2 regions of the Variovorax robiniae genome follow, and region 1 is predicted to be linked to the other one. Evidence: predicted binding sites of a transcription regulator. Region 1 holds the regulator's gene; the other holds the start of a gene.
The links. Region 1 encodes HrcA, which represses chaperone genes, less so after heat shock. Its sites were predicted from a motif close to TTAGCACTCNNNNNNNNNGAGTGCTAA; they were not measured.
Positions count from the first base shown of each region.

Region 1 (14,904 bases):
CGCGCAGGCGCTTGAGCGTTTCCTGCAAGGTCTCGTTGTCGGCATCGGTCAGCGAGGCTTCCTTCCAGATTGCCACGGCGCGATCGCGATTGCCGATGGCCCACAGCACTTCGCCCAGGTGGGCGCCGATTTCCGCATCCGGGCGCTTCTTGTAGGCGGCCTCGAGGATGCGCGAGGCTTCATCCATGTTGCCGAGCCGGTATTCCACCCAGCCCAGGCTGTCGGCGATAAAGGGGTCGTCCGGCGCCAACTGCACGGCTTTCCGGATCAACTCGCGCGCTTCCTGCAGGCGGATCTTGCGATCGGCGAAGGAGTAGCCGAGCGCGTTGTAGGCGTTCTGGTTGTCGGGCTTGAGCTCGATGAGACGGCGCAGGAGCCGCTCCATGTCGTCCATGCGATTGAGCTTTTCAGCCAGCATGGCCTGGTCGTAGAGCAGGTCGCCGTCGTCCGGCGCTGCTGCGCTGGCCTTGGCGAGCATGTCGTAGGCCTGCTGGTATTGCTTGGCGTCGCGCAACAGTTGCACCTCGGCCAGGAACTTCTGCTTCTTGTCGTCGGGCGACGTCTCGGGCAGCGAGCGCACCAGGTCGCGGGCCTGCTGCATCTTGCCCTGGCGTGCCAGCAGGGACGCGCGCCGCGCCTGCGCCCCGATCTGGTCTTCGCTGCCGTCGATCTTGGCGAGCCAGCTCTCGGCGGCTGCGTAGTTCTTGCGCCGCTCGGACAACTGGGCCAGCAGCAGGTACGCCTGGGTCAGGCCGCGCTTGCGGTCGTCTGCGTCGGCCTGGCCGTTCGCGAGGTCGACATAGCGCTTGAGCGAGGCTTCCGCGGCGGTGTCCTGCCGGGCCTGGGCTTGCAGTGAGCCGAGCAGGATCCAGGGCTCGGGCAGGTCGGGGCGCTCGGTCGTCAGCTTGGTGAGCTGGGCAGTCGCCTCGTCAAAGCGGCGGCCCTCGACCAGCACGCGCGCATAGGCCATGCGGATCTCGGGTTGGGCATTCGGCGTTGCGAGGTAGCGCGTGACGATGGGCTCGGCCAGGGGCTGAGCGGGATCGATCAGGTCGAGCGCCAGCATGGCGGGACCATCGGATTTCGGGTCTGCGGCCTGGCCCTTCTGCGCAGCATCCATCGCGCCGGGAGCGTCACCTGCCAGCAGGCGCATGCGGCCGATCGTGGCCCACGCCAAGCCGGCCGTGCTCGGCTTCTTGATTTCGTCGACCAGCGCGCTCTCCACCACCTGTGCCGCGACCTTCTTGTCGGTCGCGCGGGCGTAGGTCCTTGCGATCAGCGTCAAGAGGAAGGGGTGCTCGACTTCCGGCGTGGCGGCGAGTTCGGCGCGCAGCGGTTCTACCGTGGCGGATAGCCGGTTCATCGCGATCAGGATCTGCAACTCCAACCGGCGTGCGTCACGCGATTCCGGCTGGGCCTGTTTCCAAGCGCGGACAGCGACCAGTGCGGCATCGCCCGAGCGCGTCTGCAATGCCAACTCGACGGCACGTTGGTACAGCCGCGGATCGCGTGTGCGGCGCGCGGCTTCGAGCATGAGCGCCGACCCGTCGGCCGGCGAACCCGTGCGGGCACTCAACTCGCCGACGAGCACGTCGAAGAACAACTCACCGGTGAGCGCCGAGGGCCGCACGTCCGGCGCGTCTTCATCCTGAGGCGGCTTGATTGCCGCAGCGGGCGGGCCCGGCGGCTCGACGATGGGCGCAGGGCTCATCGGTGCGGCGGGATTCCTTGGCGAATCGGGGGGAGCATCGGTCTGCTGGGCGTGCGCCGCAAGGGCGAGCAAGACGGCGGAAGCGGCCGCCGCAAGGCGGAGTCGGCGGGGCGGAGGGGTCATTGCAACCATAATAATCCAAGGCTTTTGTGTGACCGCCGCAAGGGGCTTGAGGTTCCAGCGGAATCTGACATGAATTGTCGACCATGCCCGAACTCCCCGAAGTAGAAGTCACACGTCTCGGTTTTGCCGATCGCATCGCGGGCGCCCGCATCGAAGCCGTGCGCATGGGCAAGCCGTTGCGCTGGGCGTTGGCCGTCGAGCCTTCGGCTTTGGTGGGCCGCACGGTGCAGGCGGTGCGGCGACGTGGTAAATATTTGCTGATCGACATGGATGAGGGCTTGCTGCTGCTGCACCTGGGCATGTCGGGAAGCCTTCGATTCACCGACGCGCCATTGCCACCTGCCGGCCCGCACGACCATTTCGACATGGTTACCAACCAGGGGTCGCTGCGTCTCAACGATCCGCGTCGTTTTGGTGCGGTGGTCTATGCGGAGGACGAGGGTGCGCCGCTGGCCCTCAAGTTGTTGGGCAAACTCGGCGTCGAGCCGCTGAGCGACGGCTTCGACTTCGACGCATTTCTCGCGGGCCTGAAAAAGCGCCAGGCGCCGATCAAGCAGGTGCTGCTGGCGGGCGAACTCGTGGTCGGCGTGGGCAACATCTATGCTTCGGAGGCCTTGTTCCTGGCCGGCATCCGGCCGACGCTCGCGGCTTCGCGCATCAGTCGACCGCGTGCGCTGCGCCTGCATGCGGCGGTGCGCGACGTGCTGGCACGGGCGGTGGAGCGCGGCGGCAGCACGCTGCGCGACTTCACCAACACGGAGGGGCAAAGCGGGTATTTCCAGTTGGAAGCCACGGTCTATGGGCGGGCAGGCGAGCCGTGCAGGGTATGTTCGACGACGATCCGGCAGATCAAACAAGGCCAACGCTCGACGTTTTTCTGCCCAAGTTGTCAAAAGTGATGGCAAATGCCCAAAGGACGCGCGCAACCTGCGCTGATCTGGCAGGATGCCGGTGATAGTATTTGTAAACCAACACTTACATATTAATCTTGAGCCGCTCTTTCAATCAGCAATTCGACCAGCACGGTACCTGGCGGCGCAACTTCGCGCACCGGCTCAAGTGGTTGTCCGGCTGGCTCAATGAAAACGAGCTGCTCGACCAATCCGTGGCCGAACGCCTGCGCGACCTGGAATCCCAGATGCGCACCAGCAAGGTCATGGTGGCTTTCGTCGCCGAGTTCTCGCGTGGCAAGTCCGAGTTGATCAATGCGATCTTCTTTGCGGGCTACGGCCGCCGCATCATGCCGGCGAGCGCGGGCCGCACGACGATGTGCCCGACCGAGCTGGGCTACGACGTCGGCGTGCCACCGAGCCTGCGCCTGCTGCCCATCGAGACCCGGCTGGAGCCCCATTCGCTGACGCATTGGCGCGACGAAACGGCGCGCTGGACCGAGTTGCCGATCGACGTCAACAACGCCGACGAACTCGCGGAAACGATGCACAAGGTGGCCGAGGTCAACTGGGTGTCGCTGGACGAAGCGCGCGCGCTGGGCTTCTGGAGTGACGACAACACCGAGGACAACCCGGTGCCCGATGCCGACGGCCGTGTCGAGATCCCGCGCTGGCGCCATGCGGTGTTGAACATGCCGCATCCGCTGCTGGAGCAGGGCCTGGTCATCCTCGATACGCCCGGTCTGAACGCCATCGGCGCCGAGCCGGAATTGACGGTGAGCCTGATACCGCAGGCGCATGCCGTGGTCTTCATCCTGGGCGCCGACACTGGCGTGACGCGGTCCGACCTCTCGATCTGGCGCGAGCACCTGATCACCGAAGGCGACCCCGGCGAGGCGCGCATCGTGGTGCTGAACAAGATCGACACCATGTGGGACATCCTGAGCACGCCGGCCCAGATCGACGCCCAGATCGACCGCCAGCGCAAGGGTGCGGCCGAATTGCTCGGCGTGCCGCTGCGCCAGGTGCTGCCGGTTTCCGCGCAGAAGGGGCTGCAGGCCAAGATCCGCCGCGACGGTCCGTTGTTGCAGGCCAGCCGCCTGCCGGCTCTGGAATCGGTGCTGGGCGAGGGCCTGCTGGGCAAGCGGGAAATGATGCTGCGCGGCGCAGTGGACAACGGCATTGCCGCATTGCGCACCGAAGCGGCCCGCATTCTCAACGTACGTCAGCGCGACCTGTCCGAGCAGGCGCTGGAGTTGCAGGGCCTGCGCGGCAAGAACGTGTCGGTCATCCGGCACATGCGCAGCCGCATCGAGCAGGAACAGAGCGAATTCGAAGGCAGCAATGCGCGCATCCTGGCGTTGCGCTCGGTGCAGGGCAAGCTGCTGCGCGAGGTGTATGCGGTGCTGGGAAGTACGGCGCTCAAGTCCGACATGGGCAAGCTGGCGGCCGCACTCAAGAAGCCCGGCATCAAGTTCAACGTGCGCAAGACCTACGCCGAGACCTTCGATGCGCTGCGCAACAACCTGCGCGAGGTGCAGGCCACCAGCGCCGAGATCCAGCAGATGCTTCATGCCACCTTCCGCCAGCTCAACGCGGAGCACGGCTTCACGCTGCTCGCGCCTGCCGAGCCGAACCTGAAGGAGTTCGAGGAGCAGATGAGCATGATCGAGCAGAGCCACACGCAGTACCTGGGCGTGGGCAACATCCTCAAGCTGGCGCAACCCGAGTTCTGCGACAAGCTGGTGCGGGCGCTGTCCAGCCGGCTGCGCGTGGTGAACGAGGCAGCCATGAGCGAAGTCGAGCGCTGGAGCAAGGGCGCGGGGGCCCAGCTCGATGCGCAGCTGAAGGAGCGGCGCCGCAATTTCGGCAAGCGCATCGAAGCGGTCGATCGCATCCAGCAGGCCGCCGGGAATCTGGAAGAGCGCCTCGTCGAACTGAGCGCACAGGAAGCTGGCCTGGTGGAATTGCACCGTCGGCTGCGCGAACTGACGTCCCTGCTGACCAGCAACGAGCCGCCGAGCACGTCCGCCGCGCAGAACAACGAGCTTCGTGCCGCGTGAGCGTCGCGCGGCCCCGGTGGCCGCGCCTTCCACCCTGATTGCTTCCGTATTTGCTGCCAGCGTGGTTCGCTGGCAGCGTTCGCATGGGCGCAGCGAACTGCCCTGGCAGAACACGCGCGACCCGTACCGCGTGTGGCTGTCGGAGGTGATGTTGCAGCAGACTCAGGTGTCGACCGTGCTGGGCTACTTCGACCGGTTCCTCGCGCGTTTTCCGACCGTTGCCGAATTGGCCACGGCAGGGGAGGACGAGGTCTTCGGGCTGTGGAGCGGCCTGGGCTACTACAGCCGGGCGCGCAACATGCATCGCTGTGCGCAGGAGGTCATGGCGCGCTTTGGCGGCCAGTTTCCGCGGCGATCGGAGGACCTGGAAACGCTGCCCGGCATCGGTCGTTCGACGGCGGCGGCCATCGCGGCGTTCTGCTTTGGTGAGCGTGTTGCGATCCTTGACGGGAACGTCAAGCGCGTGCTGACGCGGGTGCTTGGTTTTGATTCGGACCTTTCTTCCAGCGCCAGTGAGCGGGTGCTTTGGGGCATGGCGACGGAACTGCTGCCGGCGGCCTCGGAGAGTGGCGCGATTGAAAGCTACACGCAGGGGCTGATGGATTTGGGCGCGACCGTCTGCATGCCGCGCAAGCCGAACTGTCTCCTATGCCCGGTGAACGAAATCTGCGTGGCGCGGCGAGAGGGTGCGCCCGAGGCTTACCCGGTCAAGACGCGCAAGCTCAAGCGCAGCTCGCAGTCGCTCTGGCTGCTGCAGGCACGCGATGCGGCGGGCCGCACGTGGCTGCAGAAGCGCCCGGTGCGGGGTATCTGGGCTGGCCTCTTTTGCTTGCCGGTGTTCGAGAGCCATGCTGCGCTGATTGAGGCGCTGCCCCCCTCGGTGCGCGCCAATGTGCACGAAGGTGCGCCGTTCCTGCATGTGCTGACCCACAAGGACCTGCATCTGCATCCGATGGGGCTGGAAAGCGACGCAAAGGCTGCGATGCCGGGTGAAGGCCAGTGGTTTTCGCCGCATGAATGGGAAGGACTGGGCCTTCCTGCGCCTGTGCGCAAGCTGCTGGTTTCAGACGAGCGCTGAATACGGGCTCGGGAACCGGACGCAGAGGGGACGCGAAGGTTTCGCGTCCACTGCGTCCGGATGTTCGAATTCGGGTCCTCTGGACAAGAGACGCTATATCCCGTCCAGTTCCCGATGCCGCTTGAGCGCAGCCCAGCGTTCGCCGAAGCCGCGCGCCAGTTGCTCCACCAGGAACACTGAGCGGTGCTGGCCGCCCGTGCATCCGATGGCCACCGTCACATAGCTGCGGTGGTCGCGTGCGAGGGCGTCGAGCCAGCGGGTGAGGAACTGCTCGATGTCGCCGTACATGCGCGCCACGTCGTCATGCTGGCGCAGCCATTCGATGACGGGCTCGTCGCGGCCGGTCAAGGGGCGCAGCGTGGGGACGTAGTGCGGGTTCGGCAGCATGCGCACGTCGAACACGTAGTCTGCGTCGAGCGGCACGCCGCGCTTGAAGGCGAAGGATTCGAACACCAGCGTCAATGCGCTTTGGGGTGCCGAGATCAGCATCTTCACGTAGCTCTGCAACTGCGCGGGGCGGATGATGCTGGTGTCGATGACGTCGGCACCGTCGCGCAATTCGGCCAGCAGTTCCCGTTCAAGTTCGATCGCCTGGATCAGCACGCGCTGGGTCTCGGGCACGTCGTTTCGGCTTTCCTGACGCGAGAGCGGATGGCGGCGGCGCGTTTCCGAATAGCGCCGCACGAGGGCGTCGGTGGTCGAGTCGAGGAAGAGCGAGCGCAGGGAGACACCATCACGCCGAAGCGTTTCAAGCTGCTGCGGCACCAGGGGCAGCGAGACGCCGCTTCGCACATCCATCGCGATCGCCACTCGCTCGGCCTGCTGCTCATGCTGCAGCGTGATGAAAGGCATCAGCAGTTCGGGCGGCAGGTTGTCGACGCAGTAGTAGCCCGCGTCTTCCAGCGCATGCAGCGCGACCGACTTGCCGGAGCCCGACATGCCGGTGATGAGCACCAGGTCAAGGCTCATGGCTTCAGTCCCCACGCCTGGCACTTCGTGTACGGCGCACTCATGCTCGCGCCTCCGTCGAAGTCTTGCCCAGCATCTCGCGCGCATGCGCCAGCGAGGTCTGCGACACCTTCTCTCCGCCGAGCATGCGCGCCACTTCCTTCTCGCGCGCCGGGCCTTCGAGCGGTGTGACGCCGCTTTCGGTGCGGCCGGCGACCTGGCGCTTGGCCACGACCAGGTGATGGTCGGCGCACGCGGCAACCTGCGGCAGATGGGTCACGGCAAGCACCTGTCGGTCGCGGCCCAGTTGCTTCATCAGGCGACCGACCGTCTCGGCCACCGCACCGCCGACACCCGCATCCACCTCGTCGAAGATCAGGGTCTGCGCAGCGCCGAGTTCGCTGGTCGTGACGGCGATGGCGAGCGCGATGCGCGACAACTCGCCGCCGGACGCCACTTTGCCGATCAACCGCGGCGTGCTGCCGGGATGGCCGCTGACGAGAAAGCTGATGTCCTCCAGGCCCGCGCGGCCGGGTTGGGCGAGCGCTTGGAGCTTCACCTCGAAGCTGCCGCCCTGCATGCCGAGGCCTTGCATGGCCAGCGTGACCGCCTTGGCGAGCTTGGGTGCCGCCTGCTTGCGAATCTTGCCGACCGCGCCGGCTTCCTTCATGAAGGCTTGCTGTGCCGCCTGTTCGACGCGTTCCAGTGCCTCGAGATCGCTGGCCGCGTCGAGGGCCTTGAGTTCATCCTGCCAGCCGGCGAGCAGGCTTGGCAGGTCGGCCGGACCGCGCTTGTAGCGCCTGGCGAGCGACATCCAGAGGCCCATGCGTTCGTCGAGTTCGGCCAGGGTCTGTGGATCGGTGTCGGCGTGCCGCAGGTAGCCATGCAGCGAGTGCACCGCATCGGCCGCCTGTGCGACGGTCGACGCGAGCACTTCGCCGAGCGCCTTGAATTCGGGCTCGATGTGCTCGCAGTTCTGCAGCAGCGTCGCGGCGCGGGTCAGGGCGCTGAGCGCGCCACCGTCGTCGCCCTCGAGCGCCTCGCGCGCGCCTTCGGCCGCCTCGATCAGCGTCTGCGCATTCGATGCGCGCGCATGGTTGGCCGACAGTTCCTCCCACTCGTCGACGCCGGGCGCAAGCTTCATGACTTCGCCGATCTGCCATTGCAGGCGCTCGCGGTCGCGCTGCAGCGAATCCTGCGCGGACCGCGCCGTTTCGAGCGTCGACAGCGACTGCCGCCAAGCCTGCCAGCTCGCATCCAGCGCCTCTGTGCTCACGCCGGCATAGGCATCGAGCAGGCCGCGCACCGCTTCGGGCCGCGTCAGGCTCTGCCATGCATGCTGGCCGTGGATGTCGAGCAACCGATCGCCGAGTTCGCGCAATTGCGTCGCCGTGGCCGGGCTGCCGTTGATCCAGCCGCGGCTGCGGCCTTGCAGGTCGACCGTGCGACGCAGCAGCAGCGCATCGCCGGCCTCGAAACCACCTTCGTCGAGCCAGCCGCCCAGCGCGGCATCGGCATCGAACTCCGCCGACACGTCGAGCCGCTCGGCACCTTCGCGCACCGATCCGGCATCAGCCCGATTGCCCAGCGCCAGTTGCAACGCGTCGATGAGGATGGATTTGCCCGCGCCGGTCTCGCCGGTCAACACCGTGAACCCGCTCGACAGGTCGAGTTCGAGTTCACGCACGATCACGAAATCGCGCAGGGCGATGCGTCTCAATGCCAAGTCAGGTCTCCCGAAAAACGAGGGGGTTCATGATCCGCCTTCGTTCCAATGCAGTTTCTTGCGCAGCGTGTCGAAGTAGCTCCAGCCCTTGGGGTGGAGGAAGCGCACGCGGTAGTCGGAGCGGCGCACCACGATGCGATCGCCGTGTTGCAGCGAGGCCAGCGACTGCATGTCGAAATTGGCGCTCGCATCGCGGCCGGCGACGAGTTCGATGGTGACCTCGTCCGCGTCGGGCAGCAGGATGGGGCGGTTCGACAAGGTGTGCGGCGCGATCGGCACCAGCACCCAGCCCGGTATCGCCGGATGAAGCAGCGGGCCGCCTGCCGAGAGGGCATAGGCCGTGGAGCCGGTGGCCGTCGCGATGATCAGGCCATCCGCGCGCTGGTTGGCCACGAAGTGCCGGCCCACCGACACGCTCAATTCCACCATGCCGGACGTGGCGCCGCGGTTCAGTACCACGTCGTTCATCGCATACGCGGTGAAGACCACTTCCTCGTTGCGGATCACCTGGGCATGCATCAGGCTGCGATGGTCTTCCTCGAACTCGCCGGCGAGCATCGGGATGAGCGTGGCCTGGTAGCTGTCGAGCGGAATGTCGGTGATGAAGCCGAGCCGGCCGCGGTTGATCCCGATCAGCGGCAAGCCGTGGCGTGCCAGTTGGCGCCCGACGCCCAGCATGGTGCCGTCGCCCCCCACCACGAGGCCGAGGTCGCATTGCTCGCCAATCTGGTCCAGCGTGAGGGCACGGTAGCGGCCCGAGCCGGGTGCTGCGTTGGCCGACTCCTCGACGATCACTTCGCAGCCCTGGCTTTCGAGGAAAGTCGCGATCTCTGAGGTCACGCTGTCGGGCGCATCGACCTGCGCGCGGACGCCGGACGCCTGGTATTTGCCAATGAGGGCGACGTGCCGGAAGCGAGAGGTCATGTCCAAATTACAACATTAAAATTGCCAGATGTTGGACGACCGCGCCAAGCTGCTTCTCAAGACCCTCGTTGAACGTTACATCGCTGACGGTCAACCCGTGGGATCGCGCACGCTGTCGCGGACGGCGGGCCTGGAGCTTTCGCCGGCGACCATCCGCAACGTGATGTCCGACCTCGAGGAACTGGGGCTGATCGCCAGCCCGCACACCTCGGCCGGACGCATCCCCACGGCACGCGGCTATCGTCTCTTCGTCGACACCATGTTGACCAGCCGGCGTGAACCTTTCACGACACCGCCGCTGTCGCCGGACCAGCCGCAAAAGGTGATTGCCAACGCGGCTGCGATGCTGTCGAACCTGTCGCATTTCGTGGGCGTGGTGATGGCGCCGCGGCGGCCATCGGTGTTTCGGCACATCGAGTTCATGCGGCTGTCGGATCGTCGCCTGTTGGTGATCATCGTCTCGCCCGATGGGGACGTGCAGAACCGCGTGATCTTTCCGGAGACCGACTACACGCCCTCGCAACTGGTCGAGGCGTCCAACTACATCAACACCCACTTCGCAGGCCTGTCGATCGAGCAGGTGCGCGACCGGCTGCAATCGGAAATGGAAAAGCTTCGCGGCGAGATCGCATCGCTGATGCAGGCGGCCGTGGTCGTGAGCAGCGAGGTGCTGAACGAGGCGCAGGATGAGGTGGTCGTGTCGGGCGAGCGCAACCTGCTGTCGGTCAGCGATTTCTCCAGCGACATGGGGCAGTTGCGCCGGGCCTTCGACATGTTCGAGCAGAAGGCGCAATTGATGCGGCTGCTGGACGTGTCGAGCAAGGCCGAAGGGGTGCGCATCTTCATCGGCGGCGAGAGCCAGCTCGTGCCTGTCGAGGAGCTTTCGGTGGTCAGCGCGAACTATGAAGTCGATGGGCAGGTGGTCGGTACGCTCGGCGTGATCGGGCCGACGCGCATGCCCTATGAACGCATGATCCAGATCGTCGACATCACGTCGCGGCTGGTAAGCAATGCGTTGAGTGGGCGCAAGTAAAGGCGATTCCGATCAAGAGCACATCGGGGCGCCGACTAGAATCCCCGCCGCGCGGGCCGTTAGCTCAGTTGGTTAGAGCAGAGGACTCATAATCCTTTGGTCGTTGGTTCAAGTCCAACACGGCCTACCAGTCCTGCCTTGCGGGACTGCGTTGGAAAGGCATTTACAAATTCATTTCACCCGACCCGGGAAAGTCATGAAAAGTACATGCTATAATTCAAAGCTTCGCGGCTGTAGCTCAGTTGGATAGAGTACTTGGCTACGAACCAAGGGGTCGTGGGTTCAATTCCTGCCAGCCGCACCAAGTCAGTAAGCCCCGGATCCTTTCGAAGGATCCGGGGCTTTTCTGCTTTTGCACGGCATTCTTGTAAGCCGACTGACCTCGCAAGGGCACCTGCGCCGTGACAGCCACAAATGAGACCGTCGTCACGCGCATCGGCATGCGTGTGCCCGTAGCAACAGTTGCCTGTCGCACCTATTTGCGTACCGTCTGGCGCCCAGTCCTGCTGGATTCGTGCCCTCTTCACGACCTTGCCCCACTTGACCAGGGCAGCCTTGATCCGGCGCCGCCGGCGCTACGTGAGCCCGATGCCGGGCGGCCTCCAAATCCATGATGCGGATGTTCACAACACGCCGAGGGACACAGCTTTTCCTTAGCATTGGCAGATGAGCAAAGCATTCACCAAAGAGTCGGACGCCGACGAGGACGACGATGGCGCGGACGGCGGATTGCCGCCGCTGCCGGCGGGCAGCAAGAACTACATGACGCCGCAAGGCTACGCACGCCTGCGCGATGAACTGCTCAACCTCATGGACGAGGAGCGGCCGAAGGTGGTCGAGGCGGTGCACTGGGCCGCGAAGAACGGCGATCGTTCCGAGAACGGCGACTACCTCTACGGCAAGAAGCGGCTGCGGGAAATTGACCGGCGCATCCGCTTCCTGACCATGCGGCTCGAAGTGGCCGAGGTCACCGATCCGTCAGTGCATCACGGCAACGACCAGGTCTTCTTCGGCGCGACGGTGGAATACGCGGACCCGGCGGGCGAGGAGCACAGCGTCACCATCCTCGGCATCGATGAAGCCCAGAGCCAGCATGCGCAGGTGAGCTGGATCTCGCCGATCGCGCGGGCCTTACTAAAGGCGCGCGAAGGCGATGTGGTGAAGCTCGTCACGCCGCGTGGCGCACAGGAGATCGAGGTGCTATCGGTGCGTTACCCGGCGCCGGGTGTCGTCGGGTCGGCCGAGTAGGGCGCGGGCACCACGCGATTCGCCACCAGCACCGAAGGGGTTCGCTTCACGGCGCGCAGCACCAGGTCCAGATGCGCGCGGTCGCGCACCGCGATCACGAAGCGCAGGTCGGTCGAATCCTGCGGTGTCTCATCGGCCATCTCGACGTGCGTGATGTCGGCCTCGGCTTCGGCCAGCGTGGCTGCGACGCGCGCCAACACGCCCTTGTCGTTGCGCACCGTCACGACCACACCGGTCTCGAAGGTGCGCACCGGTTCCTCGGCCCATTCGACCGCGAAGAATCGTTCGCTGTCGCGGTGCCGCAGGCGTTGGCCGACGCCGCATTCGTTGGTGTGCACGACCAGCCCTTCGCCGTGGCCCAGGTAGCCGACGATGTGATCGCCTGGAATGGGCCGGCAGCAGAGTGCGAAGCGCACCGACGAGTTCTCGCTCCCATCCAGCGTGACACCGCCTTGCGAGACGGTCTCGTGCGCGGTGAAGCGCTCGCGCGTCAGCAGCAGGGCATCGGGCTTCTCTCCGCGCTCGGCCAGCAGGAACATGAGGCGCTTGGCCACGATGCTCGCAATGCGCCGGCCAAGCCCGATGTCGGTCATCAACTCTGAGCGCGAGCGATTGGCGGTGAAGCGCAACAGCTTTTCCCAGATGGCCTGGTATTCGCCGTCGTCCGGCGGCACCTTGTTGCGGCCTTCGGCGCGCAGCGCCTGGGCCAGCAGCTTCTCGCCGAGGCCTTCGGATTCGGCATGGGCCAGGGTTTTGAGGTAGTGGCGAATCTTCGACCGCGCGCGGCCGGTGCGCACGAAGCCCAGCCATGCCGGGTTCGGTGTCGAGACCGGCGCGGTGATGACTTCCACCACATCGCCGTTCTTCAGCTCGGTGCGCAGCGGCACCTGGTCGCCGTTGATGCGCGCGGCCGAGGTGTGGTCGCCGATGTTGCTGTGGATGGCGTAGGCGAAGTCGATCACCGTGGCGCCGCGCGGCAAGGCGAGGATCTGGCTCTTGGGCGTGAATACATAGACCGCGTCGGGGAACAGGTCCACCTTGACGTGGTCCCAGAATTCCGCGGCATCGCGCGTCTCGTCCTGGATATCGAGCAGGGATTGCAACCACTTCGCGCCGAGCCGCTCGCGCGAGGGCGAGGCGTTGTCCGTCGCCTTGTAGAGCCAGTGCGCCGCGACGCCGGATTCGGCCACTACGTGCATGGCCTCGGTGCGCAGTTGGAACTCGACGTTGACGCCCGATGGCCCCACCAGCGTGGTGTGCAGCGACTGGTAGCCGTTGAGCTTGGCAATCGCGATGTGGTCCTTGAACTTGCCGGGCAGCGGCTTGTACATCTGGTGCAGGATGCCGAGGCCGGTGTAGCAGGCGATGACGTTCGGCACGATCAGCCGGAAGCCGTAGATGTCGGTGACCTGCGCGAAGCTGAGGTGCTTCTCGTCCATCTTGCGATAGATCGAATAGAGCGTCTTCTCGCGGCCTGCGATGCGCACGCTGATGCCCGCGGCGGCGAAGGCGGTTTCGAGCTCTCGCTGCACCTTCTGGATCAGGTCCCGCCGGCGGCTGCGGGCCTTGTTGACGGCCTTCGACAGGATCGCATAGCGCCACGGCTTCAGGTGCCGGAACGAGAGTTCCTGCAACTCGCGATAGGTCTGGTTCAGGCCCAGGCGGTGTGCGATGGGCGCATAGATCTCCAGCGTCTCCCCTGCAATGCGACCCCACTTCTCGCGCGGCGCATCGTCCAGCGTGCGCATGTTGTGGGTGCGGTCGGCCAGCTTGATGAGGATCACGCGCACGTCGCGGGCCATCGCCAGCAGCATCTTGCGGAAGGACTCGGCCTGGTTCTCTTCGCGGGTGTTGAACTGGAGCTTGTCGAGCTTGGTGAGGCCGTCGACCAGTTCGGCGACCGGTGCGCCGAAGCGCTCGATCAACTCGGGCTTGGTGACGCCGCAGTCCTCGATCGCGTCATGCAGCAGCGCCGCCATGAGCGCTTGCGCATCAAGCTTCCACTCGGCGCACTGGGCCGCGACCGCGATCGGATGGGTGATGTAGGGCTCGCCGCTGTTGCGCAATTGGCCCAGGTGGGCCTCGTCGGCGAAGCGGTAGGCGCGGCGGACCAGTTCGGTGTCTTCGGCGCTGAGGTAGTCGAGGCGGGCGGTGAGGGCGGCGAAGCTGGCCGCGGCGGCGTTGAGGGCGGCAGGGCTCGGCCGAGCAGCACCCCGCGGGGCATTGGGCTCGGGTTTGGCGACTGCGCTCATAGCCCTCGACTTTAGCGTGCCATTCGGGAGCTGGGGTTTGCCCACAAAAAAGGCACCGCAAGCGGTGCCTCTATACGAAAGCGCGGACGAATGATCAGCCCGGCACCTTCTTGAGCATTTCCAGGCCGATCTTGCCTTCGGCGATCTCGCGCAGCGCGGTCACGCCGGGCTTGTTCTTGCTCTCGATCTTGGGCGCATGGCCCTGGCTCAGCATGCGGGCGCGGTACGTTGCGGCCAGCACGAGTTGGAAGCGGTTCGGAATCTGAAGCAGGCAATCTTCGACGGTAATGCGGGCCATGATGAACTTTCGGTGGTCGGTGTCAGGGGATGTTCAGTGCGGCGAAGGTGTCGGCCCGCGCGCGGCGCTGGGCGGAATAACGCAGCCGCTGGGCGTGAACAATGGCTTTCAGGTCGAAAAGCGCACGCTCGAATAACTCGTTGATTATAACGAAATCGAATTCCCCCGCCCGGGCCATCTCGGTGGCCGCATTGCGCAGGCGCAACTCGATCACGTCGGGCCGGTCTTCGCCGCGGCGTTCCAGCCGGGAGCGCAGCTCTTCCCAACTCGGCGGCAGGATGAAGATGAGCACCGCGTTGGCAAAGGTCTTGCGGATCTGGATGGCGCCCTGGAAGTCGATTTCCAGCACCACGTCGGCGCCCTGCGCCACGCGCTCCTCGATGGCTTTCTTCGACGTGCCGTAGCGGCATCCGTGCACGTGGGCCCATTCGACGAAGCCGTCGGCCGAGACCATGGCATCGAACTCGCCGTCGGAGGTGAAGAAGTATTCGCGGCCATGCTTTTCCTGGCCGCGCGGGGCGCGCGTGGTGTGCGAGACCGAGGGCTGCACGGCCGAATCGAGTTCCATCAGCGCCTTCACCAGGCTCGACTTGCCGGCGCCGCTGGGCGC
Region 1 covers NZ_JBBKZS010000005.1:91,809-106,712, reverse strand. Annotated here, with positions in the region: gene WKW79_RS13810 (tetratricopeptide repeat protein) at 1-1,834, opposite strand, end outside; gene mutM (bifunctional DNA-formamidopyrimidine glycosylase/DNA-(apurinic or apyrimidinic site) lyase) at 1,918-2,733, shown strand; gene WKW79_RS13800 (dynamin family protein) at 2,823-4,787, shown strand; gene mutY (A/G-specific adenine glycosylase) at 4,804-5,865, shown strand; gene rapZ (RNase adapter RapZ) at 5,959-6,834, opposite strand; gene recN (DNA repair protein RecN) at 6,875-8,539, opposite strand; gene WKW79_RS13780 (NAD kinase) at 8,567-9,463, opposite strand; gene hrcA (heat-inducible transcriptional repressor HrcA) at 9,492-10,496, shown strand; tRNA gene WKW79_RS13770 (tRNA-Ile) at 10,550-10,626, shown strand; tRNA gene WKW79_RS13765 (tRNA-Arg) at 10,724-10,800, shown strand; gene greB (transcription elongation factor GreB) at 11,163-11,744, shown strand; gene WKW79_RS13755 (RelA/SpoT family protein) at 11,708-13,996, opposite strand; gene rpoZ (DNA-directed RNA polymerase subunit omega) at 14,091-14,294, opposite strand; gene gmk (guanylate kinase) at 14,317-14,904, opposite strand, start outside.

Region 2 (14,904 bases), on a different contig from region 1:
CTCGGCGTCAACGGCTTCATCGGCCACCACCTGACGCGCCACATCATCGACAACACCGACTGGGTCGTCTACGGCATGGACATGCAGTCCGACCGCGTCGCGCCCTGGATGGACCATCCGCGCTTCCACTTCTTCGAGGGTGACATCACCATCAACAAGGAGTGGATCGAGTACCACGTGAAGAAATGCGACGTGGTGCTGCCGCTGGTCGCCATCGCCACGCCGTCGACCTACGTGCGCGAGCCGCTGCGCGTGTTCGAACTCGATTTCGAGGCCAACCTGCCCATCGTGCGGCAGTGCCTCAAGTACAACAAGCGCGTGGTGTTCCCCTCGACCAGCGAGGTCTACGGCATGTGCACCGATGAAGGCTTCGACCCCGAGACCTCCAACCTGGTCTACGGCCCGATCAACAAGCCGCGCTGGATCTACGCCTGCTCCAAGCAGTTGATGGACCGCGTGATCGCCGCCTACGGCCAGCAGGAAGGCCTGCGCTACACGCTGTTCCGCCCCTTCAACTGGATCGGCCCCGGCCTCGACAGCCTGCATGCGCCGAAGGAAGGTTCGAGCCGCGTGATCACGCAGTTCCTCGGCCACATCGTGCGCGGCGAGCCGATCAAGCTGGTCGACGGCGGCAGCCAGCAGCGCGCCTTCACCTACGTGGAGGACGGCATCGCGGCGCTGGTGAAGATCATCGCCAACAAGGACGGGGTGGCCGACAGCAAGATCTACAACATCGGCAACCCGGCCAACAACCATTCGATCCGCGCACTGGCCGAGATGATGCTGGAACTGGCCGCGACGCTGCCCGACTACAAGGACGCCGCCGCGCGCGTAAAGCTGGTGGAAGTCGCCTCGGCCGAGTACTACGGCGGCGGCTACCAGGACGTGACGCGCCGCGTGCCCGACATCCGGGCCACCATGAAGGACCTCGACTGGGCGCCGACCGTCGACATGCGCGACGCGCTGGCGAAGCTGTTCGACTACTACCAGGACCACGCCGCCGCGGCTGCCGACCTGGAACTCTGAGCGCGATCATGGCCCGCATTGCACTCAAGGTCGACGTCGACACCTGGCGCGGCACCCGCGAAGGCGTGCCGGCGCTGGTGCGCGCCATGAAGCAGGCCGGCGCTGGCGGCACGTACCTGTTCAGCCTGGGGCCGGACCACACGGGGCGTGCGATCTTCCGTGCGCTGCGGCCCGGCTTCCTGAAGAAGGTCTCGCGCACCTCGGTGGTCGAGCACTACGGCGTGAAGACGCTGATGTACGGCGTCGCCCTGCCCGGCCCGGACATCGGCAAGCGCGAGGCGGGCACCTTGCGCGCGGTGCGCGACGCCGGCTTCGAAGTGGGCGTGCATTGCTGGGACCATGTGCGCTGGCAGGACAAGCTGCTCAAGCACGATGCCGCCTGGGCGGAGCGCGAAATGCAGCGCGCGACACAACGCTTTGCCGAGGTGTTCGGCACGCCGCCACGACACCACGGTGCGGCGGGATGGCAGTTCAACGACGATGCAGCAAGGGCCGAGATGAAGTTGGGCATCACCCACGCATCGGACACCCGTGGCGGCCGGCCCTTCCTGCCAGTCGATGCTGCCGGAGCCGTGATCGGCCCGCCGCAATACCCGACCACGCTGCCCACGCTCGACGAACTCATCGGCGTGGACGCCATCACGGTCGACAACGTGGCGGAACACATCCTGCGGATGACCGCCGGGACGGATCTCGACCAGGTCTACACGCTGCACGCGGAACTGGAAGGCCAGAAGCTGATGCCCGTGTTCGAGCGCTTGCTGGCCGGCTGGAAGGCGCAGGGCCACAGGCTGGTGTCGATGGGCGATCTTCATGCGGCGACGGACATCCGCACGCTGCCGCGGCGCCGCATCGCGCAAGGGACCGTGGAAGGCCGCTCGGGCTTGCTGGCGGTGCAGGAACCGGTCTAGCAGTTCGCCGCAAGACTGAACTTTCGGATTGATTTCTCACCGTACTTGAGGTTTCGGATGTGTCGCTGCACACATGCGGATTTCAAGCTTGCCTCACCAGGAGTTTCGACGGATGACGAGAACGAACGACGAACCGGGTACTGCGGAAGCCTTCCTGCGCACGCTCTTGCGGCCAGGCACGGCGCCCTTGTCCAACAGGCGAGAGTTTTGCGGTATCGCGTTCGGTGCAGGGCTTGTCGCGATCGCCCCGGCATCGACGGCCATCGCAGCCCCTGCCGCTCCCCGCGCAAGCTACTTTCCGTCCGGATCGGTGCAGGTCGACTCCGGAGCTGACCTCCAGGCAATGCTCGACAAGCACAAGTCCGTGCGCCTGGGTGCCGGCTACTACGGCAGCGTCATCATCCGCACCGGCCAGACGCTGGTGGGCCTGCCCGGCGGGCATACTAAGCTCGAGCGCATCACCGTGCAAAAGGGTGCGAGGGACTTCGAAATTCGCGGCATCGAGGTCGAGGAGGCCTTGCGAATCGAGGCAGGCATGCCGGTCGGTCCAGGCTTGCTGCGCGACATGCGCGGCGGCGTTCTTGCCAACGGCGCGGAACTGAAGGACATCGACCTGGTGTCGATGTACCAATCGCAGCAGGATTTCCGCAACACCAAGACCCGCAACATACGCTGGGTGCGCCCGCAGACCCACAACGGCGGCTGGAACAACACCTTGCCGGCCTTGATCGTGACCGGCCAGGGCGAAGGGAACGCCGTCGTGGCCTTCAATGCCCTCGACCCCCGCAACGGCGGGCTGTGGATCGAAGGGCAGAAGAACTTCAGCGTCTACGGCCTGGACGAGGAGAGCTACCTGAAGCGAAAGGTGAAGGCACCCGTCATCAAGATCCGCAAGAGCGGCGAAGTGCTGCTCGCCGGAGTCGGCGGCTTTGCGCACGAGGCACAGGGGGTCGACAGCGACGCGGCCAAGACGTACTACTGGCGCTCGGAGCTGGAAACCGGCCAGGAAAACATCCTCGACAACGGGCGTCCGTTCGTGCGGGAACGCCCCCCGGCCTGGCCCCGGTGGCAGCGCCGCCAGCCCGTGGTGCGATTGCCGCGCGTGGATGCCAGCCGGGCGACGGAAGACGATGGCACGCTGCAACGCAGGCTGGACGACGGGCCGATGGTGATCGAGCTCGATCGCGACGTGAGCATCCGCAAGCCCCTGCGCGTGCGGCGGAAGGTGATCATCGTCGGTAACGGGCATGCCATCGTGCAGCGCGATCCGTCGCAACCGGTCCTCGAGGTCCAATTCGTGGGGGCGATGATCACTGAACGGGTGACGGCCCCTTTCGACATGGTCGACCTGGCGCTCGTGGGCGGCCGGGTTGGCGTCCTGCACAATCAGGTCAACCTTCAACTCACCGGCTTTACCTGGGCGAACATCCTCTTCCAGGACCAGCGCGAGGCGGGAATCCTTCTCGACAAGGATGCGTATGCCTTCGACCAGGGGTTGCTCGATCACTGTACCTTCGACGGCCCGGCGGGCTGGATCCATCGCGCGATCCGGCGAGGAGATGGCGATCATGAGTCGATCTCCTACGCGGACAAGGTGATGGCGTACCGCTGCGTCTTCGACAACACGCAGGCGAGCGTGGACCTCCAACCCTTCCGGGCAGACAACCTGCTCGCGTTCGTCGAATGCGATTTCAAGGCGCCCGCCAGGATGTCGTCCCATCTCAACTATCCGGTGATCGTCGGCTGTACCGGTCCGGTCGATAGCAAGAGCAGCACCACGGTGCATTTCGATTGAGTGGCGACCGAATTGCGGAAATTTGGCACGCGCCGCCTCCCCTGTTCCGGTGTCGGAAAAGCTTCTGGTCAGTTGCCCCGAGGATGCTCCAGGTAGACATCCACTGCGCTGATTCCTGAATTCCCGATGCCGACGCCTCCCCTGCCTCTTCGTGTGAACGCCCCGTCCCGGGCGCCGCTGTTCGTCGCCGCGATGGCCGCATTCGCCTTGGTCATGGTCGCGATCGCGGTCCGGACCGGGAGCGGTCTCGTCCAGTGGGACACCGCGATCGGCATGTGGTTTGCCACGAACAGTTCCTCGCTCGGAACGCGCGCCATGACGATCGTGAGCCTGCTCAACAACGAGATCGCCATCGGGGTGTACGGCATGGCGCTGGCCTGGTGGCTGTTCGCGACGCGCAGGTACTTCTGGAGCCTGGTGGCGTTCTGCGCGATCCCGTCGGGAATGCTGCTGAACTTTGCGATCAAGCATGTGTTCACGCGGCCGCGGCCCTCGTTCGGCCTCGTGCAACAGACCTTCAGCGGCTACAGCTTCCCGAGCGGCCACACCTCGGGCGCCATGCTGGTCTACGGCGTGCTGATCTGCGCGCTGCTGTCCGGAACGCCGACGCCAACGCGGCGGCTTGCCGCGGCGGCCTGCGCCGCGATGATCCTGCTGGTCGGCTTCAGCCGGGTCTACCTCGGCGCGCACTACTTCAGCGACGTCATTGCCGCTGGCCTGGAAGGCATCTGCTGGCTGGCCCTGGTGATCGCATGGCGCGGCTCGCGCACGCGCGCCCACCAGGCGGCGCGACCGCGGTTAGGCGCGACATTGATGAACTGGCGCTGACCCGGTCGACCCTGGAACGGAGCCACGGCTTCACGCACAAGCCGCCGGACGCGTTATCTTCGAGCGCATGACCAAGACCATGCGCCATCTCTCCCTCGTTGCCACGCTCGTCGCCACCCTCGGCGCGACCCACGTGCCCGCCGCAGAACTCTCGCCCGCCTCGGCGACGCAGTACGCCCAGGCCACCTTCCGCGAGTACTTCGAACTCCTCGCGCTGCCCAACGACGCCATCGTGCCGGCCGACATCCGCAAGAACGTCGATTGGCTCGAAGCCGCCTTCCGCAAGCGTGGCTTCACGACGCAGCAACTGCCCAACGACGGCAAGCCGATGCTCTTCGCCGAATGGCCCGGCGCCGACCCGAGCCGCAAGACGGTGCTCTTCTACATGCACCTCGACGGCCAGCCGGTCATCGCCGAGCAGTGGCAGCAGAAGAGCCCGTGGGTCCCCGTGCTCAAGCGCAAGAACGCGAAGGGCGACTGGGAAGAAATCGACTCGGCGCCGCTCTTCAGCGGCCCGGTCGATCCGGAGTGGCGTGTGTTCGGCCGCTCGTCGGCGGATGACAAGGCGCCGATCATGATGTTCCTGGCCGCCATCGACGCGCTGAAGGCCAGCGGCGACAAGCCCGGCGTCAACGTCAAGGTGGTGCTCGACAGCGAGGAGGAAAAGGGCTCGCCCTCGATCGGCAAGGTCATGCTCGCGCACCGCGACCTGCTGCGCAACGACGCCATCGTCATCCACGACGGCCCGATGCATGCCACCAACCGGCCCACGCTGATCTTCGGCAATCGCGGCGCGGCGATGGCCCGGCTCACCGTTTACGGCGCCAGGGTGTCGCTGCACAGCGGCCACTACGGCAACTACTCGCCCAACCCGGCGCAACGCCTGGCCACCCTGCTGGCCTCGATGAAGGACGAGCAGGGGCGCGTCACCGTGGCCGGCTACTACGACCACGTGAAGCTCGGCGATGCGGAGCGCAAGATCATGGCCGCGGTGCCCGACGACGAAGGCGCGCTGAAGAAGCGCCTCGGCATCGCGAAGACGGATGCGGTCGGTGCCAACTACCAGGAGGCGATGCAGTACCCCTCGCTCAACGTGCGCGGCATGCAGTCGGCGGCAGTGGGCGACAAGGCGGCCAACATCGTGCCCGACACCGCAGTGGCCGAGATCGATGTGCGGACCACGCCCGATTCCACCGCCGCCTACCTTGGCAAGCTGGTCGAGGCCCACATCCAGAAGCAGGGCTATCACATCGTCAAGGGCAAGCCCACCGACGAGGACCGCGCCCGCTACGACAAGCTGGCCAGCTTCGACATGCAGACCGAAGGCGGCGACGCGGCCGGCACGCCGATGGATTCCGCCGTCGGCCAGTGGGCCTACACGGCGATGGTCGATGCCTTCGGCGCCAAGCCGGAGCCCGTGCGCATCCGCATGATGGGCGGCACTGTACCCACGGCCGAGATCGTCGAGGCGCTGAAGGTGCCCTTCGCGATCGTGCCGCTGGTCAATGCGGACAACAACCAGCACGCGAGCAACGAGAACATGCGCATGGGCAACTACATCGACGGGACGCGGACGATCTACAGCCTGATCACGCATCCGTTCGGAGGACGATAGCGCGCTGCGCTGCCGCTATGGGATCACCTCGTCCGCGCGAATCAGGAGAGAGGCGGGAATTACGAGGCCGAGGCTCCTGGCGGTCGACATGTTGATCGTCAGGTGGTAGCGCTTGGGCTGCGCCACGGGCAGGTCGGCGGGCTTGGCGCCCTTGATGATGCGGTACACGTAGTCCGCCGCGAGCGCCATGTTCTCGGCCGCGTCCGCGCCATATGACAGCAGGCCGCCCGCGCGGACTTCGGCGGCGTATTCGTAGACGGCGGGGATGCGCTGCATGGCCGCGTAGTCAATGACGCGCTGGCGGTTCAGGATCGTGAGGGCGTCGGTGATCATCATCACGGCGTCGGGCCTTGTCTTGTTCATGGCGGCCAACGCCACTGCGAAGTCGTCCGGCTCACGCACCGGCAGGGGGTCGATCGTCACGCCCAGCACCGGCGCGGCTTTCTCGATCGCGTGGAAGCGCAGCGTCATCGCGCTGTCGCTGGCGTTCCAGAGAACGGCAACCTGCTGGGCGCGGGGAACAAGCTCCTTCACGAACTCGAGCCGCTTGGCGCTCAGCACGGCCGCCGGATCGTCGATGCCGGTGATGTTGCCGCCTGGATGCGCCAGGCTGGCGACCAGGCCTGTCTCAACAACGTCGCCAGCGTTGATGACGACCAGGGGCACCACCTTCGTGGTCTGCTTGACCACGCCTGCGGGAGGTCCGCCGACTGTCACGATGGCGTCGACCTTGAGCGCGATCAACTCGGCGGCCAGGCCCGGCAACTGCTCGGGATGGCCCTGGGACCAGCGGCCTTCGTAGACGATCCGCCGCCCGTCGGCGCCGCTCGCGGAGTCCAGTGCGTTTCGCAAGGGTGCCGGAACAGCGCCATCGGCGGGCCGAGGGCCACCGGACAGGAAGCCGACGCGCCGGACTTGCTCTTCGGATTGCGATGCGCTGACCAGCGGCACGCCCAGGGCGATCACCCAAAATGCCGCCTTGGCACATTCGCGTCTGTCGAGCATGAGCACCGCCTTTCCGGGGTAGGGGGAGCGCTCGGCCATCATGCCACGGAGGGTGCGAGAGGCGCCATGTCATGCGCAGTCATTTGCGCGGTGGTCGCCTGGCTCCTGGATTTCACCTCGTTACTGCGGCAGCGCGAGATCGGTGACATCCTCGCCCGATGGACACACCCTCCCCCTTCGTCCAACTCTTCACGGCCTATGCGGGCCAGGGCGACAGCATCGGCGCGCACCTCTCGCGGCAGGTGGCGGCCGAGGCCGCCGCCGCGCCGCTCGTCCTCGTCACGGGCACCACCATCGCCCTGTTCCGCGGCAACGGGCAGCCGCCGGAACTGCTGGACACCCGGTTTGGCGCCCGGGGCTTCACGGAGCTCGCAGGGATCTCGCACATCGGGCCGGCGCTGGGCTCGATCGTCGCCATGGCGGAGGCCGGCAATGCCACCTGGCAAGGCGACGCGCAGCGGCTCGCCGCGCAGATTGCGGCCGTGCAGGAGGCCAACACGGTCGCTTTCTGGGCGGGCGTTGGCGTGCCGTCGTGGGCGCCGCACCTCGAAGGCCTCCAGCGCATGGTCGCCTATGCGTGCGATCTCACGCTCTCCTGGCTCGCGTCCCTGGAAGGCGATCCCTCGCGGTGCACGTTCGACGCGCTCGTCGGCGACGTCCTCGAGGTCCGCAGCGAGCGCTTCCCGGTGCCCTTCAATCACGTGATGCTCGCCACCTTCTGCCTCACGGCCCTGAACGGCACGCAGAGCACACTCTCGTTCCTGCGCGGGCTGCGGATCGACTGGGCCCAGGCGCTGGTGGTGCTGACCGCCGGCAACGGCGGGGCGACCGCGGCGCTGACCCGTTGCACCAACCATCTGGTGGACGCGCTCATCGTCGCATCGCGCGGGGCCGTGCGGCAAGACCGCATGTTCATCATCCCGACGGCGCCAACCTCCACCCAGCCAGCCGATTGGGCCGCGAGCGAGGCCAGGCTGCGCGGGCTGTGGGCGACCACTTATGCGCGTACGCAACTCGCCGGGCGCATGTTCCCGGGCTATCCGCGCTTCGCGCCGGGCGAGTGCCCCGAATGCACCGCCACCCCAGCGACGCGCACGGTGAGCGCACCGCCACGCGTCGCGAGCGCCGGGGACCTGTGGAGCTTCGTCGCGCGGCTGCGCTTCGTCATGGAAGACCCGACGCAGCTCCTCTCCAGCGTCGTCGCGTCCTATGTGATCGGCCAGCTCGCTGGCGGGACGAAGCCGGAGGATGTGCCGATCCCAGGACTGACGGGTGTAACCTACCCGCCGCGCGCGGGTACCGGATCCGCGTAGAGAAAGCGGCGCTCCGCGCGCCCGTCGGGCCCCGAAACCCCTTCCCGGCCCTTGAATCCTCCAGATTTGCCCTTATCATTAGCACTCGCTCAAGCCGAGTGCTAACAGCACCGCCTTGGGTCGATAGGCAGCCGGCAACCTCGCTGGCGCCCGGATTCAACCCCGACTCTCATATCTTCAGGAGATGCAATTGAAACTTCGTCCTTTGGCCGATCGCGTGATCGTCAAGCGCATTGAAAGCGAAACCAAGACCGCTTCCGGCATCGTCATCCCCGACGCAGCCGCAGAAAAGCCCGATCAGGGCGAAATCCTGGCCGTCGGCCCGGGCAAGCGCAACGACAAGGGCGAACTCTCGGCCCTGACCGTCAAGGTCGGCGACCGCGTCCTGTTCGGCAAGTACAGCGGCCAGACCGTCAAGGTCGATGGCGACGAACTGCTGGTCATGAAGGAAGACGACCTGTTCGCAGTCGTCGAAAAGTAAATCAACTCATCCTCAACGGAGTAAATCAACATGGCAGCAAAAGACGTAGTCTTCGGCGGCGAAGCCCGCGCACGCATGGTCGAGGGTGTCAACATCCTGGCCAACGCAGTCAAGGTGACCCTGGGCCCCAAGGGCCGCAATGTGGTGCTCGAACGTTCGTTCGGCGCCCCCACGGTGACCAAGGACGGAGTGTCCGTCGCCAAGGAAATCGAACTCAAGGACAAGCTCCAGAACATGGGCGCCCAGCTCGTGAAGGAAGTGGCCTCCAAGACCAGCGACAACGCTGGTGACGGCACCACGACCGCCACGGTCCTGGCACAAGCCATCGTTCGCGAAGGCTTCAAGCTGGTCGCAGCGGGCATGAACCCGATGGACCTGAAGCGCGGCATCGACAAGGCCGTCACGGCCCTGGTCGCCGAGCTGAAGAAGGCTTCGAAGGCCACCACCACCTCCAAGGAAATCGCGCAAGTCGGCTCCATCTCGGCCAACAGCGACGACACCATCGGCCAACTCATCGCTGACGCGATGGACAAGGTCGGCAAGGAAGGCGTGATCACCGTGGAAGACGGCAAGTCGCTGGAAAGCGAACTGGACGTCGTCGAAGGCATGCAATTCGACCGCGGCTACCTGTCGCCCTACTTCATCAACAACCCGGAAAAGCAATCGGCGATCCTGGAAAACCCGTTTGTCCTGCTCTTCGACAAGAAGATCAGCAACATCCGTGACCTGCTCCCGACGCTGGAACAAGTCGCCAAGGCTGGCCGTCCGCTGCTGATCATTGCCGAAGAAGTCGAAGGCGAAGCCCTCGCTACCTTGGTCGTGAACACGATCCGCGGCATCCTGAAGGTCGTGGCTGTCAAGGCGCCTGGCTTCGGCGACCGCCGCAAGGCCATGCTGGAAGACATCGCCATCCTGACGGGCGGCAAGGTCATCGCTGAAGAAGTCGGCCTGACGCTCGAGAAGGTCACGCTGGCCGACCTCGGCCAAGCCGCTCGCATCGAAGTGGGCAAGGAAAACACGATCATCATCGACGGCGCTGGCGCTGCTGGTGACATCGAAGCCCGCGTCAAGCAAGTGCGCGTCCAGATCGAAGAAGCGACCAGCGACTACGACCGTGAAAAGCTGCAAGAGCGCGTGGCCAAGCTGGCCGGCGGTGTTGCCGTGATCAAGGTTGGCGCGGCCACCGAAGTCGAAATGAAGGAAAAGAAGGCTCGCGTCGAAGACGCCCTGCACGCCACCCGCGCTGCAGTGGAAGAAGGCGTTGTGGCTGGCGGCGGCGTGGCCCTGCTGCGTGCCAAGCAAGCCGTTGGCGCCTCCATCAAGGGTGACAACGCTGACCAGGACGCTGGCGTGAAGCTGGTGCTCAAGGCCATCGAAGCGCCCCTGCGCGAGATCGTGAACAACGCCGGCGGCGAAGCCTCGGTGGTGGTGAACGCCGTGTTGGCCGGCAAGGGCAACTTCGGCTTCAACGCAGCCAACGATTCGTACGGCGACATGCTCGAGCTGGGCATCCTGGACCCGACGAAGGTCACCCGCACCGCGCTGCAAAACGCTGCATCGGTTGCCTCGCTGCTGCTGACGACCGAAGCCATGGTCGCCGACGCACCGAAGGAAGAAGCCGGCGCTGGCGGCGGCATGCCCGACATGGGTGGCATGGGCGGCATGGGCGGCATGGGCATGTAATTGCTCGCTGCTGACACCAGCGGTCCGGCCAAGCCGGTTCCCTGGGGTCTCGCGAAAAATGGAAAGAGGTCGCTTCGGCGGCCTCTTTTTTTGCTTGTTCGGGTCTCTTCGGCGGCGGCTCGTCAGGCGGCCGGATGACCCTGCCATGGGCAATGGCGGCGCGTTGAAGGACACTGGCGAGGTCATCTTCTCCAGCCCCACTGCCCCCATGAACACCCAAAGTTCTTCACTCGCCACACGCCGATCGATGCTCGCCACGTCCGCAGCGATCGTGTCAGGCGCACTCTGGCTTCGGCCGGCCGCCCACGCGGCGGAAGCAGCCGTCGTCGTGCCCGCGCCGTCGACCGATCCGGCGACCGGCGACACCAGTGCCACCGCCGTGCTCGCAGGCGGTTGCTTCTGGGGCGTGCAGGGCGTGTTCCAGCACGTCAAGGGCGTGACCAACGCGGTGTCCGGCTATGCCGGCGGCGAAGAAAGCACGGCGAACTATGAAACGATTGGCTCCGGCCGTACCGGCCACGCCGAATCGGTGCGCATCAGCTACGACCCACGCCAGATCAGCTATGCACGCATCCTGCAGATCTACTTCTCGGTGGCGCACGACCCGACGCAGTTGAACCGGCAAGGACCGGACACCGGCACGCAATACCGCTCGACCATCTTTGCGCAGAACGTCGAGCAGGCGCGCATCGCGCAGGCCTACATCGCGCAGCTGACCCAGGCGAAGACCTTCGGCAGCAAGCCGATCGTGACCACCATCGAATTGCAGAAGCGCTTCTACCCGGCAGAGGCGTACCACCAGGACTACCTGACGCTGCATCCGGCCGACGAATACATCGTCTACAACGACCTGCCGAAGATCGACAACTTGAGGAAGCTGTTCCCGGACCGCTATTCGACGCGGCCCGTACTGGTCAAGAACGGGGCCTGATTGCGATCCTGTTGCGGAAAAATGAATCAAGTCGCATTTGCGACCTGATTTGTTTCTGTTTCCTCGCGAATGTGAGACCGCGGGCAATAGAACTTGCCTATCCCTTGCAATGGGCGAAGTGGGCAATTGCCAAGACTGATCTCAGCGGAGCCCGATGCTGTTCAGGATGGTTCCCGTGGAATTTCTGACTTCCATTTGCCCCCGGACATCGGCGCCGCTCGGGGACAGGACAAACTTGCAAGTGTTTGCACCATTGGCTTGCACAGCTGCTGTAAGCGCACAAGTTCTTCCGCTCGCCAGCGAATTGGTGCAACTGCCCGCGGCTGGATACGCATTGCCCGTCACCTCATTGACGATGGCCTTGGAAGTGATGTCGACAGGACCACTTCCGGCGTTGAATACATAGCAAACCACCGCTGCCTGATTGGCCGCCCAGCCAATTCCTGCCAGGATGTCCGCAGACGCGGCCCCTCCGACGAGCACCAGCGATGCAGCAACGAATTTTGGAAAAGTAGATTTCATTTTTTATTCCCTTGAATAACATGTGGAAACGCAACCAGTTCTCTCGAAAGCGAGAAAAATAAGACCCTTCGATATTTCCTCCTTTTCACTGGTCAATCTTGATCAGTTTGCCATGTTCCGGCACACCTCTGGGAAGCATCAATTTGAATTCCTCCCCTCAATTTGGGATACCGTTGGAAATTTGCAATCTTTTGACATTTGGTGAATCAAATATGCAAAAGCACATCTCACAATAGATTTCCACTGAAAATCAGTCACCTCCGCATCGCGACCACCCTGCGGGCAGCTGAACGCTCAATAGGTACTGAAACAGGGATCGGGAGGGCCCGAGCACCGGGCCGAAGCGCGCAGCAGGTTGAGCACGCGTTAGCGCAATTGACCGAAGCTCAGCCCTTCGGCAATAAGCCACCTTCGAGGGCCGCTCCGGCGATCAGCCAGTGCAAGCGGACCGAGGCTCCGATTCAGGCCACGAACTGCGACCTGAGCGCTTGGTAGAGGACTTGGAAACGCCCATGCCGCGTGCGATTCGCGTCGCCCTGCGACATGTCGGGCACGAAGCGCTGCTTCAGCGCCGGCCGCCGGCAAACCGTTGCGACACCCCCGCCATCGGCCAGCCAGCCCAAGCGCGCGGCACCGAGTGCCCCGCCCGCCTCGCCGCCCTCCCCAAAGGCCAGCGGCACTTCGAGAATGTCGGACAGCAGTTGTGCCCACCATGCGCTGCGTGCGCCGCCGCCGACCAGTGACAGGTCGCCCGAGGGGCGATCCAGCGTGTGGAGTCCGTCGCGCAATCCGAAGCTCACGCCTTCGACGACGGCATAGGCGATGTCAGCGGGCGCATGGGCCTGGGTCAGGCCGAACATGACACCTTGGGCCTGCGCGTTGTTGTGCGGGGACCGTTCACCGGACAGGTAGGGCAGGAAGATCGGCGCACGTTGGCGCGCATCCGGCGCCAGCGTGGCCGCAGCGGCCAACAGGCTTGCCTCATCGCCGAAGCCGAAGGTGCGCGACGCCCAGCTCACGGCGCTGGCTGCCGACAGCATCACCGACATCTGGTGCCAGCGCCCCGGCAGCGCGTGGCAGAAGGCATGCACGGCCTGCGCAGGGTTCGGCGCGAACGCGGCGCCCGACACGAAGATCACGCCGGACGTGCCCAGCGAAACGAAGCCTTCGCCCGGCGCGACCAGGCCCATGCCGACAGCGCTGGCGGCGTTGTCTCCGGCGCCACCGGCGATGCGCACCGCTCGCGGCATGCCCCAGCGCACAGCGAGTTCCGGCTTGAACGTCGCCGAGGCTTCGCTGCCTTCGACCAGGCGCGGCATGTGCGCCCGCGTGAGTCCGGTGGCGGCCAGCAGTTCGTCGGACCAGTCGCGCTTGCCGACATCGAGCCACAGCGTGCCGGAGGCATCGGACATGTCGCTCACCGCCTCGCCGCTGAGCATCAGGCGCAACCAGTCCTTGGGCAGCAGCACGCGACGTGTCCGCGTGAACACATCGGGCTCGTGTTCGCGCACCCAGAGCAGCTTGGGTGCGGTGAAACCGGGCATGGCCAGGTTGCCGGCGATCTCCCCGAGCCGCGGGACAGCCGCAGCGAGTTGCTCGCATTGCGCGGCGCTGCGCCCGTCGTTCCACAGGATGGCGGGTCGCAGGACTTGGTCCTTGTCGTCGAGCAGCACCGCGCCGTGCATCTGTCCCGAGAGTCCGATGGCGCGCACCGCCGACAGCGCATCTGCATGCGCAGCACGCAGTTGCGTCATGACCGATTCGAGCGCCTCCCACCATTGCGATGGCGCCTGCTCCGACCACAGCGGTTGCGGCCGGCTCACGGTCAGCGCAGAGCGCGCGACACCGACGATGCGATGGTCGTCGGCGAGCAGCAGCGCCTTCAGTTCGGAGGTGCCGAGGTCAAGTCCGAGGTACATGATGGGTCAGTCGGGAATGAATACGGGAGCGGACAGCCGAACGCAGAAGGAAGACAAAAGAGCGCAGAAGTCGCAGAAGAAAACCAAAGAATCTTTTGAATTCCTTTTGCGACTTCTGCGACACCTTTGCGACTTCTGCGTTCGGCTGTCCGTATTCGGCTGCCTGCGCCGAGTCGTCAGTGCGCCCCGCCAAAGCGGCTGTCCGCCTGGCGGCGGAATTCGCTGGGGGTCATGCCCTTGATTTCGAGGAAGCGGCGGTTGAAGTTGGCGACGTTGTTGAAGCCGACCTGATAGCAGATGTCGGTCACGTAGTGGTCGGTCTGCATCAGCAGGTGGCAGGCGTTGTTGATGCGGACCTGGTTCACGAAGTCGGTGAAGCTGTTGCCGGTGGACTTGCGGAAGAAGCGGCTGAAGCGGCTTTCGCTCATTCCGAGTTCTGCCGCCACTTCAGCCATGGCGATGGGCTCGGCCACGTTGTCGGTGATGCGGTTGACAATGGCGTTGATCTGGTCGCCTTCGGCATCGCCCTCGGCGCCCTTGATCTGCACGCTGGACAGGAGGCGGTAGTCGGTGCATTCGGCGAGGTCGGCCAGGTAGTCGCAGAAGGCGCCGAGCCGGCGCAGGCCGTGTGCGGCCTTGACAGCGCGCCAATGGCGCTCGGCACGCTCCGACAGGCCGAAGAACTCGATGCCGCGTCGGGCGCGCTCCAGCAGTTGCATGACCTCGGCGATCTCCGGGATCTCCGAGGCGGCCTGCGCGAAGGGCTCATGGCGGAACTGGATCACCAGGTCGCGCGTGCTCACGCCATCGGCGGGCGCATCGAGCGAGATCCAGTTGTGCGGCAGGCGCGGGCCGCACAGCACCAGGTGCCCTGG
Region 2 covers NZ_JBBKZS010000002.1:705,531-720,434, forward strand. Annotated here, with positions in the region: gene WKW79_RS07580 (bifunctional UDP-4-keto-pentose/UDP-xylose synthase) at 1-1,026, shown strand, start outside; gene WKW79_RS07585 (polysaccharide deacetylase family protein) at 1,035-1,937, shown strand; gene WKW79_RS07590 (hypothetical protein) at 2,050-3,732, shown strand; gene WKW79_RS07595 (phosphatase PAP2 family protein) at 3,859-4,560, shown strand; gene WKW79_RS07600 (M20/M25/M40 family metallo-hydrolase) at 4,628-6,175, shown strand; gene WKW79_RS07605 (ABC transporter substrate-binding protein) at 6,191-7,180, opposite strand; gene WKW79_RS07610 (DUF5624 domain-containing protein) at 7,339-8,493, shown strand; gene WKW79_RS07615 (co-chaperone GroES) at 8,684-8,974, shown strand; gene groL (chaperonin GroEL) at 9,005-10,657, shown strand; gene msrA (peptide-methionine (S)-S-oxide reductase MsrA) at 10,905-11,588, shown strand; gene WKW79_RS07630 (hypothetical protein) at 11,730-12,110, opposite strand; gene xylB (xylulokinase) at 12,572-14,029, opposite strand; gene WKW79_RS07640 (AraC family transcriptional regulator) at 14,206-14,904, opposite strand, start outside.
Region 2: a site for HrcA is predicted at 8,572-8,598, ahead of WKW79_RS07615 (co-chaperone GroES). Genes of this name have one in related genera too.